4 regions of the Halobacillus sp. ABA4_118 genome follow, and region 3 is predicted to be linked to each of the others. Evidence: riboswitches for the same ligand, from Rfam matches in the RefSeq annotation. Region 3 holds a riboswitch; each other region holds the start of a gene.
The links. Region 3 has a riboswitch for thiamine pyrophosphate ahead of thiW (energy coupling factor transporter S component ThiW). Riboswitches for the same ligand answer to the same signal wherever they lie in the genome.
Positions count from the first base shown of each region.

Region 1: linked by a shared signal. The riboswitch ahead of ACXAGL_RS03020 (acetylornithine deacetylase) and the one ahead of thiW (energy coupling factor transporter S component ThiW) in region 3 are both predicted to bind thiamine pyrophosphate.
Region 2: linked by a shared signal. The riboswitch ahead of thiT (energy-coupled thiamine transporter ThiT) and the one ahead of thiW (energy coupling factor transporter S component ThiW) in region 3 are both predicted to bind thiamine pyrophosphate.
Region 4: linked by a shared signal. The riboswitch ahead of ACXAGL_RS18785 (YkoF family thiamine/hydroxymethylpyrimidine-binding protein) and the one ahead of thiW (energy coupling factor transporter S component ThiW) in region 3 are both predicted to bind thiamine pyrophosphate.

Region 1 covers NZ_JBSWWS010000001.1:575,076-578,283, forward strand. Annotated here, with positions in the region: gene tenA (thiaminase II) at 1-198, opposite strand, end outside; gene ACXAGL_RS03020 (acetylornithine deacetylase) at 198-1,484, opposite strand; TPP riboswitch at 1,563-1,669, opposite strand; gene ACXAGL_RS03025 (GNAT family N-acetyltransferase) at 1,773-2,267, shown strand; gene ACXAGL_RS03030 (hypothetical protein) at 2,223-2,648, opposite strand; gene ACXAGL_RS03035 (hypothetical protein) at 2,965-3,208, opposite strand, start outside.
Region 2 covers NZ_JBSWWS010000001.1:2,921,387-2,924,594, reverse strand. Annotated here, with positions in the region: gene ACXAGL_RS14785 (phospholipase D family protein) at 1-874, opposite strand, end outside; gene thiT (energy-coupled thiamine transporter ThiT) at 975-1,541, opposite strand; TPP riboswitch at 1,629-1,727, opposite strand; gene ACXAGL_RS14775 (alpha/beta hydrolase) at 1,809-2,555, opposite strand; gene ACXAGL_RS14770 (SDR family oxidoreductase) at 2,533-3,208, opposite strand, start outside.
Region 3 covers NZ_JBSWWS010000001.1:1,219,300-1,222,507, reverse strand. Annotated here, with positions in the region: gene ACXAGL_RS05995 (PucR family transcriptional regulator) at 1-1,560, shown strand, start outside; TPP riboswitch at 1,649-1,758, shown strand; gene thiW (energy coupling factor transporter S component ThiW) at 1,838-2,326, shown strand; gene thiD (bifunctional hydroxymethylpyrimidine kinase/phosphomethylpyrimidine kinase) at 2,373-3,176, shown strand; gene thiM (hydroxyethylthiazole kinase) at 3,173-3,208, shown strand, end outside.
Region 4 covers NZ_JBSWWS010000001.1:3,658,566-3,661,773, forward strand. Annotated here, with positions in the region: gene ACXAGL_RS18780 (hypothetical protein) at 218-1,147, opposite strand; TPP riboswitch at 1,366-1,466, shown strand; gene ACXAGL_RS18785 (YkoF family thiamine/hydroxymethylpyrimidine-binding protein) at 1,829-2,431, shown strand; gene ACXAGL_RS18790 (ECF transporter S component) at 2,428-3,006, shown strand; gene ACXAGL_RS18795 (ABC transporter ATP-binding protein) at 3,006-3,208, shown strand, end outside.

The DNA.
Region 1 (3,208 bases), 640 kb from region 3:
CGTATCCAGGCTTTTCGCCTTAACGGAACCAAGAGCAAACACGCGGCAGTAATCAATCAAGTACAAATAATCCTGGCGCATGAAAAATTGGAATTTCTCAAGCTCGAGCGTGCCGTCCCCAATCCCTTTGACGAATGGATGATCGAGGTAGGCCTCCCAAATCGGACGGGCACTTTCGTATAAACGGTCTGTAAACATTACGCTTCCTCCTTGTCATCTGCTTGTTGAAACCAATCGTATAAAAAAGCCATCATTGTTTTCGTATAATCCAACAGCTGTCCCCGGTCCAGCGACTCATTCACCGCATGCGCCTGATCCAGCGTGCCGGGACCGTAGAGAATGGTCGGGATCCCTGCTTCTGAGAGCCACCCTCCATCCGTCACAGTCGGAGACATGGACATTTCCGCCGGCGTATTGTGGATGATTTTATGGGCTTGTTGAAGCTGCTGTACCCCTGGATGGGCAGGATCGACAGAAAAGGCGGGGAAGATTTCTCCGCGCTCCTCGATCATGGACGTTCCTCCCCATTTGAATTGAGGGGCATGGTTTTTCAGCCATGGATCGGCCTGGGCGGCAGCACGGACATGTGCTTCAATTTCTTCGATCACATCTTCATAATGCTCTTCTGGATAATAGTGCACGGTAATCCATAAAGCACAGCGGTCGGCGATAAAAGCGGCATGCCTTCCACCTTCAATGACAGCCGGATTGATTGTCGTCGATCCAGGTGGAAAGCCTGGACTCGATTTCGTCACCGCCCAGTGCTGCTCCAATTCCTGCAGCGACTGGATGATTTTCATCATTTTTTCAATCGCCCCCGCTCCGTATCTTCCTCCACCGGCGTGAATGATCGAACGGCGTTCCGCATCGTGGAAGGTTTCCGGGCTTTCAACCATTATCCATCCGGTAATAACGCCCCCCTGCCCTTGAATGGCGCAGTTACTTGTATCGGATACGATGGCTAAATCGGCATAATACCCTCTTTCTCCACAGGATTTTGTTCCTGCTTCTCCGACCTCTTCACCGACGACGGACTGCACATGAAGATCGCCGGTCGGCTCGATTCCCGCTTCATGGAGCAGTTTGAGTGCAAACAGAACAGCCGCCATTCCACCTTTCATATCCGCCGTGCCGCGACCGTACAAGCGGTCGTCCTTCGAGGTCAGTGTAAAAGGATCATGCTCCCACGATTCCCCTTCATCCAGCGCAGCCACATCAATATGACCGTTTAAGATGAGACTTCTGCTGTGTTCCCGGTCGGTTCCTTTTTTCGTTCCGACGACAATCGGATCGCCGGGGTACAGTTCCCACGTGTCTATTTCAAAATCCATCCGGCTTAAATACTCTTCTATGTACTGTTGTGCTTCCGCCGCATTTCGGGCTGGAGGGCTTAACGTCGGAAAGGCGACCAAGTCCCCTAGAAGCTGGTGCATTTGCTCTTCCTTTTCCTCCACTCTCTGCAGCAAATCCTCTAACTGAATCATCGTACTCTCTCCTTCCATATAAAAAGCCCGCCCTTCGAGAGAAGGAGCGGGCTTGATCATCATGTAAGAAAAGATCAATCATCGACCGCTTCACTTCCCTCCGCTGGTATGAGCCAGATCAGGTTGTAAGGGTCAAAGCTTCTGCTTTTCTCAGCCCCGTCATCAGGGCTCCCCTAGTGAAACATGCTATAAAACTGTTATTTTCATTACAACACAGGGGGCCGGAAAGGACAAGTCCCGTTTAAACGCGAATTGTAGATGGAGGACGTATAAAACAGGAGGCCATGGATGGACATCAAAAACGATGATTTAACAAGCGATGAAGTACAAGCATTCATAAAGGAACACCTTTTCAATATGACCCTGCACTCCCCGCCCGAAAGCATCCACGCATTGGATATAGAAAAATTAAAGCAGCCCGGCGTGACCTTTTGGACATCCTGGGAAAAGGGAGAGCTGGTGGGAATGGGAGCGTTGAAAGAACTCCATCCGGCGCACGGAGAGATCAAGTCGATGAGAACGGCCTCTTCCCATTTAAGACGAGGCGTCGCCCACAGATTGCTCCAACACATCATAAATGAATCCAGCGCCCGAGGGTATACACAGCTCTTTTTAGAAACCGGGTCTCAAGAGGCGTTCCATCCGGCTGTCCAGCTGTATAAGAACTTTGGGTTTGTTTTCTGTGGTCCTTTCGCCGGCTACAAGGAAGACCCGAACAGCTTATTTATGACCCTGAAACTAACGGATACTGTAATACATAACCGTGATCACCGTAACGGATAAGAGGACAGCCGCTGTCAGACTCTTCTTTAGGAAAGCAGCAGGGATTTTTTTAACGAGCGTGTAGGTGATTGGAAAAATGAAGCTGATCGGTATGAGATACAAGCTTAAGAACATCGTAAAGACAGCCAATAACACAGCTAGAAATGGTCCAATTAAAAGGTACAGGCCCCACTCAATAAAAAAGCGTCCCAACGACAGCTGCCTGCTTAATCGATCGGCTATGAAAGACAGGGGGAGGGCAAACACAGCATGCCCCAAATAGATGTTGACTAAATTAAAATATAAGTTTCCGACCAGATTGCTGTAATCCGATGTGAGATAAATGGATACTAATAAAGCTGTTACAAAACTGCTGAATAAAGCAGCAAGAATTTTCCGCATCGTACAGGCTCACTTTCATGTTATTTTATTTATGTAGGTAAAAGAAGCGCAGGTTCCGGTTATGGGTGGGTCTGTTCTGTTCCCGCAGGCTTCAACTTCCTCAAGACCTCACCACATGACCAGGTTGCAGTATAGGCATTGGCGACGCCTATGGATCAGGGTAAGGCGAATGAGAGGAGGAGAGTCCTTTTTCTATAGGGATAGAGAAAATTATCCACCCAGAGATATGGTCTCAAAGGCGGCTTCTTTTCCGTTTTCATAAATCCTCAGGATCTCATAACTTTGATAACCGTCGACTCTGTAGAAGCGTTCGGATTTAACCGAACCACCAGCGCCGGCCTCTGTCTTGTATAACAGGTTCAGCGTATCTTTTTCTGACCGGACCTCGAAGTGTATAATATTCCGCCCCTTCGCCTTGTTTTGTTCCGTTCAAATAGATATACACCGTATTCTGATCTCCGTCTTGGAACATATGATTTCCATGTCTATTTTTTACCGTTTGAAAATAGGACAACGCGTCCCCTGGAAGATCCTTTTTCCCAATTTCAGAGAAGGACCAT
Region 2 (3,208 bases), 1.7 Mb from region 3:
TCACGAACTGTGTCTGAAGCGGTCCTTCCTGCTCTTCCCATTCATAGCTGCTGTAGTCGATGAATTCCCCGCCGGAATAGCGGGCCACCGCTTCTTCTGCTTCCAAAATATCCTCTATAATCGGACCGTCCATTTTGAAAGCGACGTTCTCATGGTACCCACTGGCATCATGAGGGTTAGCCGTGGATACAACGGCTGAATCCTCAGTCACAAGCAGCTTCCGGTGGTTCGCCTTAATATTCAACAGCTTCATGTAGGATCGAAGCGTCACGTCAGGGGCCTCCTTGGCAATCGGATTGCCGATCCACCCTTCTCCTCCGTTACCCATCCAGGAAAACATCAGACGCCACGCACTCGAGTATAACGGATTGGAATCTCTCAGTTTGTCCAGATTGGTTAAGACGACGTTCACCCCGCCATCTTCCAGGCGGCGGATTGTTTCCGATTCATAGGAGCCGTAAATGGTATTGATTTGGTCGGTAATAAACACGACTTCAAGCTCAGGCACTTCTTCTTTTCTTTCTAATACAGCGTCCACGAGACGACTGCTGATTTCGGGAAATTCATTTTTCCCGTTCGTGTAGCCGTTGAAAAGAAACATATCAGCGACAATAAAATCATCCGCTTCCCCTATAGTGGCATACATCTCCTCAAAAACCTGAAGATCATGAACCGTATCCCCCTCTTGATTCTCATAGGAGAGGTCACGGAAAAACTCGATATCCTCCATCTGATGGACACCGCCCTCGTAGGAAACGCCTTCCGGGAGCGCTTTCCATGAGGTATGATAGGCAATCATGACCGAAAGGATCAGCACGATCAAAAGCAGCAGCCAGACCCATTTCTTCTTTAATAACCCCTTTATTTTTTTCATTCTTATCCCCCCTGGTCTCTGCCTGTCTTTTCACTACCCGGGGGTGTTTCAAACATGGAAAAAAAAGCCTTCTACCGCAGGGGCAGAAGACTTTCCTCATTTAATGAAGCACAAGCTTTGGACGCTGTATGAACAAAAGGCTGATTACGATGGCGCTTAAGATAAACGCAGGCAGCATGTATCCGCCATTATAAACGAGGGAGTACAGCCAGACCGGCTGTCCTTCCGGCGCAAACTCACCGTAAAAGATGATCCCTGCTGCGAAGTGACCGAAGAAGCGGAGTACACTGCCGATAAAGCACCCCGCGATGATCCACCCGACGAGAGCTTTCGTTTCCTTGGAGCGGATCGCATTCCAAAGCGGTTTGGCCACGATTCCTGCCGCACCGATCACCGCAAACGCCACAATGTAGTCCAACAGCGTCTGCAAAGGGGTGATGATATAGGCACCGGTCAAAATCTGATAGATGCCGAGCAGCAGTCCAGTCGCCGCGCCTCCCTTCACGCCCCAGCGGAAGGCCATAATGAAGACCGGCACCATTGCAAACGAAACGGAACCGCCCTGGGCCCATAATTTAAATGATAAAAACGGAAGGATATCCAGTAGTAGTGCTAATGCGGAAAAGATCGCAATTTCTACTAAAAATAGGACTCTGCGGTTTCTCATTCCAGCATTCCTCCTTTAAAAAAAGACACAAAAAAAGCAATGCAGACAGGGACGCTTCCTGATGGAGGGATCCCGAATGCATTGCACCATCAAAAAAGCCGCCATCCCTGCGCCAGTACTAACTGACAGGTTCGAAGGGTCTGAACGAGGTTCACTCTCAGCCGCTAGGCTCCCCTTGTAGGCTTTGTACCGATTACTCTTCTTGCTATGCTTCTATTATATCAAACTTCTCTCCGATGACAAAACTTATTTCCCGGGCAATGGAGTCTATTTTGTATTCGTATACATCTGGAAGAATTCCAGACTGCGCTCAACAATCAAATCCTGGTCATGATCCAGTGTTGCGACATGGTAGCTGTTTTCCAAATGGACAAGCTCCTTGTGCTCCGAAAAGACCGAATCAAAGATCACTTCTGAATTATTGGGCGGCACGACGTGATCCTCATCCGAGACGAAAACCAGAATCGGGCAGTGAATCGTATCAAGCCGCTTTTTCACCTGATCCATTAAGACCGTGATTTCGGTAATGGATTTGACCGGTGTTTTGTCGTAGGCCAGTTCATCCTGGCCGGGGTCTTTAATATCGGAGCCGATGGCATCAAGAAAACGTTCGTCTGTCGCCGCACTCTCCTCCATCACCGGGATGTCGATTGCTGCATTGATCGGAATAACCCCCTGGATGTCCTTATGCTCACCGGCCATATAAAGGGCAAGCGTTCCTCCCATGGATAAACCGACGACGAATATAGAACTGCACCGTTCATTCAGCCATTGATAGGCGCTCTCCACTGATTCGATCCAGTCCTTATAGGACGTCGTCTCCATATCCTCCGGTGCTGTGCCGTGTCCTTTCAACCGTGGACAGTAAACGGTATAGCCTTCGCGTGCGTATGCTTCTGCGAGCGGACGCATGCTCTGGGTCGTCCCTGTGAACCCGTGGGAGACGAGTATCCCCACCTCATTGCCCTCGTATTTGATTTCCTCTGCCCCATCAAGAATGCTGTACTCGGCCATCTGGTTTTCCTCCTTTTGTTTTGGTGGAACCTAATATCCGTTTCAATACCGCCTTTTCGAGCCATGCCCATGGAAGAAGCCTTTTCAAAAGCACGTTGGTCCGGACGCCCGCTCCGACTGGATAACGCAGTTTTTTCAGCTTGTCTTTTTGGATCAGTCCTGTCATGAGGTCGGCGACGGAAGCCGGCTGGGCCCGTGACTCTTCGTTCAAAGCGCTCCACAGTCCTTTTATGTAGGAAGCATAAGGCGACGAAGGATTGTGTACTTCCTCTGGAAGCTTCATACCGGACGACCAGATATTCGTCTGAAAAGAGCCTGGTTCAATCAACGCGACATCAATGCCGAATGGCTGCAGTTCAAAGCGCAGGCTTTCAGAAAGTCCTTCCAGCGCATGCTTGGACGATACATACGCCGATAGCCCCGGAAAACCGATCAATCCACTGACACTGCTGACATTTAGTATTTTTCCGGACCCTTGGCGCCTCATGACGGGCAGAACAGCCTTCGTGACGGCTATAACACCAAAGACGTTCGTATCGAACTGCCGGCGGTATTCCTCAAGTGGGACCTGTTCCAGGAACCCTCCTACCGCATAGCCCGCGTTGTTCACGAGCACATCCACCCGCTCCAGTTGTTCTGCTTTTTCCTTAAAA
Region 3 (3,208 bases):
GTGAGAAACAATGAATTTGTTCTCAGCACGGGAGTGGGATGCGGGGAGGATATCCCGGCCCTGGAGGCCTACGTGAAGGATGTCATCCGGTCAGATGCTTCCATTCTGGCTTTTGCCACCGGCCGTCATTTGTTTAAAATCCCTGATCGTATCATTGCTCTAGCTGAACAACATGAGCTCGTGCTTGTGGAAATCCCCTGGGAAGTACGGTTTGCGGATATTCTTCAAGGCGTGCTGCAGTTAATCAATGATGAGAAACAGAAGATTCACAGGCATGTCGAAGGGATCCGTCAGGAATTGATCAATTGCGTGCTGAATGGGAAGGGACTTCAGGAAATCACGACCATCCTCTATCAATACACAGGGCTGCCCAATGCCATCAGTGACCATTTGAAGCACATCCGGGCCAATCAGCATTTTGATTCTTCCCTGATTGAAGCGTTGAACGGGCGTAAAGAAGCGGTTGTTTCTTTAATTGAGCATCCTTTCCGTGTGGAGCACCCGCTTACACATTTTATAGAAGCTTATCAAATCGGTGAAGAATGCTGTTATCAGCTTACGATTCTATCCAACTATAAGAAACAGGGATATTTGTTGTTTCAGCCGGAAAAGGACCAAGAGGTAACAACAGAGATGATGACGATTCTTGAGCACACGCTGACCGCCTGTGCCCTTTATTTCGTGAAGGAAAATGCCATCGAAATGACAGAAATCCGTCTCAAGGATAACTTTCTTTTGGAACTGGCGAAGCAGGAGCAGCGCATGGACAAGCAGCTGTTGTCGAAAGCCAGGCTTCTCGGCTATGATCTTGAGAAACCTTACGTCTGCTTTGTCGGAGAGGTTCTGTTCCATCGGCCGGCAAGCCGTTCAGTAGGAAACGATGGACAGCTTCCCTCTTCTTCTTCTCTACAGAGCCGCAACTATTACATCCAGAAGGAGGCCGCTTATGCCGGGCACATGGTGGGACGGCAGGTGATGACGACCTTTGATGAAGAGAGAGTCATCATCTTTCTGGAGGCGGATAAAGCAGGCAGTGAGGAAGCAGCGAATCAATTTCTGGACCTTGTCGAAAGGCGTTTGTTCGAACTGCTGGCTGGTGTCACGATCCAATGGGGGATTTCGTGTCATAAAGAAGGGTATCAAGTCTTCCATCACAGCTATGAGGAAGCGCGGACAGCCCTGCAGATGGGAGAGCAGCAGAACGAGGCCGGGGGCCGGACATTCTTTAAGGAGACAAGGATGAACAGGCTTTTGATGGCCTTATCCCATAAAAAAGAAATCGAGGATATTGTTCAGGATACTCTCCAGCCCCTGATTGATTATGATCAGAAAAGGCAGGCGGAGCTTCTTCATACATTTATGGTTTATAACAAGTACAACAGCAATGTCAGCCAGACATCGAGGGCACTGAATCTGCACCGGCAGTCCCTTCTGCACCGGCTGAGGAATATTGAACAGCTGACGGGGTTGTCCTTGTTGAACGCGGATGATTTATTTTTACTGGAGCTGAGTGTGCGGCTGTGGCTCCTGAAAAAAGTAGAGAAGCCCGGGCCGCAGTGAACGGAAGTCTTTTTGCCTGGCTGCATGAGGCAGGAGATGATGACAGATTCAACCAGTTTTGTTATGATGGATGCAAGTGAATAGATTTCAAAACTACTAGGGGAGCCTGAAGAGGCTGAGAGGAAAGCATGGACGCTTTCTGACTCTTACGTACCTGATCTGGTTAATACCAGCGGAGGGAAGTAGTCACATGATCGTCATTGATCGACTTCTTCTATCAAAACCAGGTCCCCGGTGGACCTGGTTTTTTATTTTATTCCCAGGAAGGAGCTGACTGATGAATAAAACCAGAATTCTTACATTCATGGCCGTCCTTGTGGCCGTAGGTACACTAGGCTCGCAGTTTTTATGGTTTCCCGCTGGAGCAGCCAAAGCCTACCCTGTCCAGCACGCCGTCAATGTCATGGCAGCCGTAATGCTCGGTCCGATTCCAGCGGTGGCGGTCGCTTTTGTCATCGGCCTGCTGCGTTTTCTGCTGGGACTCGGGACGATTCTGGCTTTTCCCGGAGGTATGTTCGGGGCGTTTTTTGCCGGTGTATTTTATAAGGTTTATGCACGGAAACTTTCTGCAGCAGCAGGAGAAGTGCTGGGCACAGGTGTGATTGGTGCTCTGGCCGCCGTTCCCTTCGCCAGCTGGTTCATGGGAAGCTCAGCAGCGGTCTTTGCGTTTCTTCCGTCGTTTCTAGTGAGTAGTCTGTCAGGAGCGGTCATTGCTGTGTTCCTTTTATCAAGAGTGAAGGTGGAAAGCCCGCTCCCGCAGTCCTGATGAAATCCAATTGAAAAGAATGATTGATAGGAAAGGAAGTGGTTCAATGAAACCCGCATGTGTATTAACAATTGCCGGTACGGATCCAAGTGGAGGAGCCGGCATCCAGGCCGATTTGAAAACATTCCAGGAATTGAAAAGCTATGGTATGAGTGTGGTGACTTCGGTTGTCGCCCAAAATACGACAGGAGTCAAAGATGTGCATCATCTCCCTGACTCCTTCATCCGTGAGCAGCTGTTTGCGGTAAGTGATGATATGCCGGTGCACGCTGTGAAGACAGGGATGATTGCCAATAAGGAAATGATGCAGGTCATTAAAGACTGGATGCAGACCATCGATGCTCCGTATATTATGGACCCTGTCATGATTGCTCAAAGTGGAGATCCGCTTGTAGAGCAGGAAGAACAGATCTATTTAAAAAGGCATCTTGTACCAGAATCGACGCTTGTCACCCCCAATATTCCGGAAACAGAAACCCTTCTCAATCGAAGGATCCATCATGAAGAGGATATGAAGGAAGCAGCTGTGGAAATTGTAGAACAGCTGGGAGCCGGTGCTGCGCTTGTAAAAGGCGGCCATTTAAAAGGGAAAGCGGTCGACTTTCTATATGACGGATATGAGCTGCACACCTTCGAAGAAGAACGGATTGATTCAGTGAATACCCATGGCACAGGCTGCACGTACTCGGCTGCTATAGCCGCTTATATGAGCCAGGGATATCCGCTCGCGCAGGCGGTAGAAAAGGGCAAGCATTTTGTGACAGAGGCTATTCGCCATTCTTTCGATCTTGGTAAAGGGGACGGTCCGACCAATCATTTCGCTGTACGCAGGGAGGTTTTTCATCCATGACACAAACATTGATCCAGAAGCTGCGGAGTGAA
Region 4 (3,208 bases), 2.4 Mb from region 3:
CTTCAGGTCATCCACTGAGCAGACGCTTGTAAAACACTGTTTGATTCAGCCATCAATAACATCGACACCAATACTCCCGATCACATGGACGTTCCCCTCATGGACAAGGATGACCACAAAACCAGCACTTGCTGCTCAGTAAAGCAAACAGGATTCCAATAACCTCTCTTTTTCCAACATCTACGTCCGACAGAGGCGCTACAGCCTCTCTTCCGCTTTACCATTGCCCTTGAAAAGCATGGATAATTTTCCAACGCTGAACCGCCGTAATTCCTTTCCACTGTTGTTCAGCTGCAGCAAAAGCTTTTGTTCCGTCTCCCCAGTCCCAGCTGATATCCCAGATGCCTTCTTCCTTCAGCGTTTTCAAATAATAACGGATGTTTTCCAAAACTAAAGGTTTGTATTTAGCATACAACGGATGCTGTGGGGACGATATTATGTCAGTCGGAAGCGCACCGTACCCACTTCCCCATTCCGAAGGATCCTGACTGAAACAGTTCTCGCCTAACGTAAGAAGGTGGGACTGCACCTGATCAAGCCCGTAAGGCATTTGATTATGGACGAGTCCTTTATGCTTGTCCAGGGAGATTAGTAGATTTTGAAAACACTGCCATTCGTGGAAATCCATCTCACTGACACTCATCAAATGTTCAACAGCTTTAACAGCACCAGCCACACCCGTTTCCCAGGCTTCCGTATCCCGTTGGGAGCAGTCGATGAGAAAACCGGCCAATTCCGCCGCCGGGTTAAACATCCAGTTGGACTGCACCCCTTCCCTCCACGACCACCAGGGCGCATGAGGAAAATGGTTGACTTCAGGAATAACCGAAGGCCACATCCCTGATTGACGATCGTATGAGCGAAGGAGGTAGGAAACCATCTGTTGAAGCAGCGGCTCTTTGGAAGATACATTCAATTCAGCAAGCACTTGGGAAGCTGCCCATGTGGCCATTGGAGACGAAGCTGGAAGTTGAAAATCCGGCTCAATTCCGTGACCAAAACCTCCATCTTCATTTTGGAACGCACTCAAGTATACGAGGACTTTTTCTTTAGGACCTCTTTCAAAAAGTGCTTCCCATCTGGCTGCTTCCAATGGACGTGCATACCGCTTCATCCACTTGCTTGTGCGATTCATGTGAGTGTTCATATCTGTCTTCCCCTTCCCATTGATGGTATCCCTTGTCTTCTGATTGTCCGACTCTTTTATTCCACTCAAGATATGACAGATTCTATTATCTTCAGCGTATCATGATTGGAAGATTTTGAAAATGAACTCTATCATTCGTATTCATAAAAAGGAGAATAAACATTTACAAATATTCCAACATCCGCTACGATAGAGGCAATACAAAAAACTGTATACATATGAGGCACTAGGGGAGCTGCTGCGAGCGGCTGAGAGGATGATCCGACCCTTGGCACCCGAACTAGATAATACTAGCGTGGGGAAGTGCAGCCGTTCTATCAATCAGGCCTTTACAGGTTTTATTCATCGATCAACGGACTGCATTCCCATGGGATGCAGTTTTTTTGTGTTTGGCTCTGTTATTGCTTGGTGTTGTTATTTAACATGTGAGCTCCTATCACCCCTTTCTGTCATGGGATTTGTAGGAGGCGGCCTTGGGAATGACTCCCTTTCCACGGAGTACCGTGAGCCTCCTCAAACTTCGTTCCCCGCGGAAAGCGGAGGGTTTTCCCTGCCATCCCATGCTCTGAGTAAACAACGGGCCTGATCCCTAATTCCAGACGGAGACGATTTAGTACTCGTTTGAAATAACAACAACAGACTTTAACAGAGCTTTGTGTTTAAAAAAAGGAGGAATGATGGATGAATCAAGTTTGTGGTACATCGAAAATTGCTGGATGTTCGTTTTCCATACATCCGATGAGTGATGAGTTTGCGGGTATAATTCTGGAAAGCTTAAAGGAAGTGGATACATCTAAAGTATGGCTCGATACCGATGATGTCTCGACGACGGTACGGGGGCGGATGGAACATATTTTTGATGTGACAAAGGCTATCCTTCTTCATGTATCCAAAGAAGGTGTTCATGCGGCTTTTCATGCGACTTATTCAATCGGGTGCCCGGGAGACTCGGCTGGAGACACGTATATGGCTGAATCCCTGCAACGGAGGAATGAAGACACTTCCCGCTCGATTACCCAGCCATTAGCAGCTAAGTTTTCGCTCTATCCAATGGGAGGGGACAGTTATATGGATACAATATACAAGCAGATTGAAGCGATGAAATCGAAGGGCATCCAAGTGACGCCCGCCCACTATTCTACAAGACTTGACGGAGATACCCATACGGTTTTCAAAGGGTTGGAAAACGTTTTCCGGGAGACAGAAGCTTCAGGGTCGTCTCACACCGTCATGACTGTATCGGTGTCGGTCAACAGCCCTTCCTCCAGGGGGAGCATCTTATGAAAAACTGGAAACTCAAAGAAATCGTTGTTCTATCTGTCTTGTCCGTCGTTTTCGCTGTCGTCTATCTCGCTTTCCTGCCTGTTGGAAAACTTCTCTCAGGTCTCTTTGGTCCAATCGGATATGATTTTATCTTTGGTATCTGGTTCATCGTATCCATCATTGCCGCCTATATTTTACGCCGCCCGGGCGCAGCTTTTCTCTCTGAAACCATCGCAGCGACAATTGAAGTTCTGCTCGGGAATGCTTCCGGTCCCCTATTGATTCTAACGGGAATGATTCAGGGACTCGGAGCGGAAAGTGCGTTTGCTCTGACGCGTTACCGGTCTTATCATCTTTCTGTACTCATGCTCGCCGGCGTGATGGCTGCCGTTTTCAGTTTCGCATGGGGGTATTTCCAATCTGGATACGCTGCGTTAAGTGGTGGATACGTCGCTGCCATGCTGATTGTCCGTATGGTCAGCGGCGCTGTGATTTCCGGAGTATTGGGTAAAGCCGTAGCTGACGGACTTGCCCGTACCGGCGTCCTTTCCAGTTTTGCTCTCGGGCGGGAATTAAGAAAGAAGAAGGCTTCCTGATGAAGACGGCTGTACAATTGGAAAACCTGACGCTTACGTATGAAGAAAATGAAAAAACCGTATTGACGGATATCACCCTCTCCATCGAAAACGAACAGGACACCCTCATCCTTGGCCCGAGCGGTTCAGGAAAAAGCTCGCTTGTCCAATGTATAAACGGGCTTTACCCGGAGGATTTGGATGGCGAGATGAATGGGCGTGC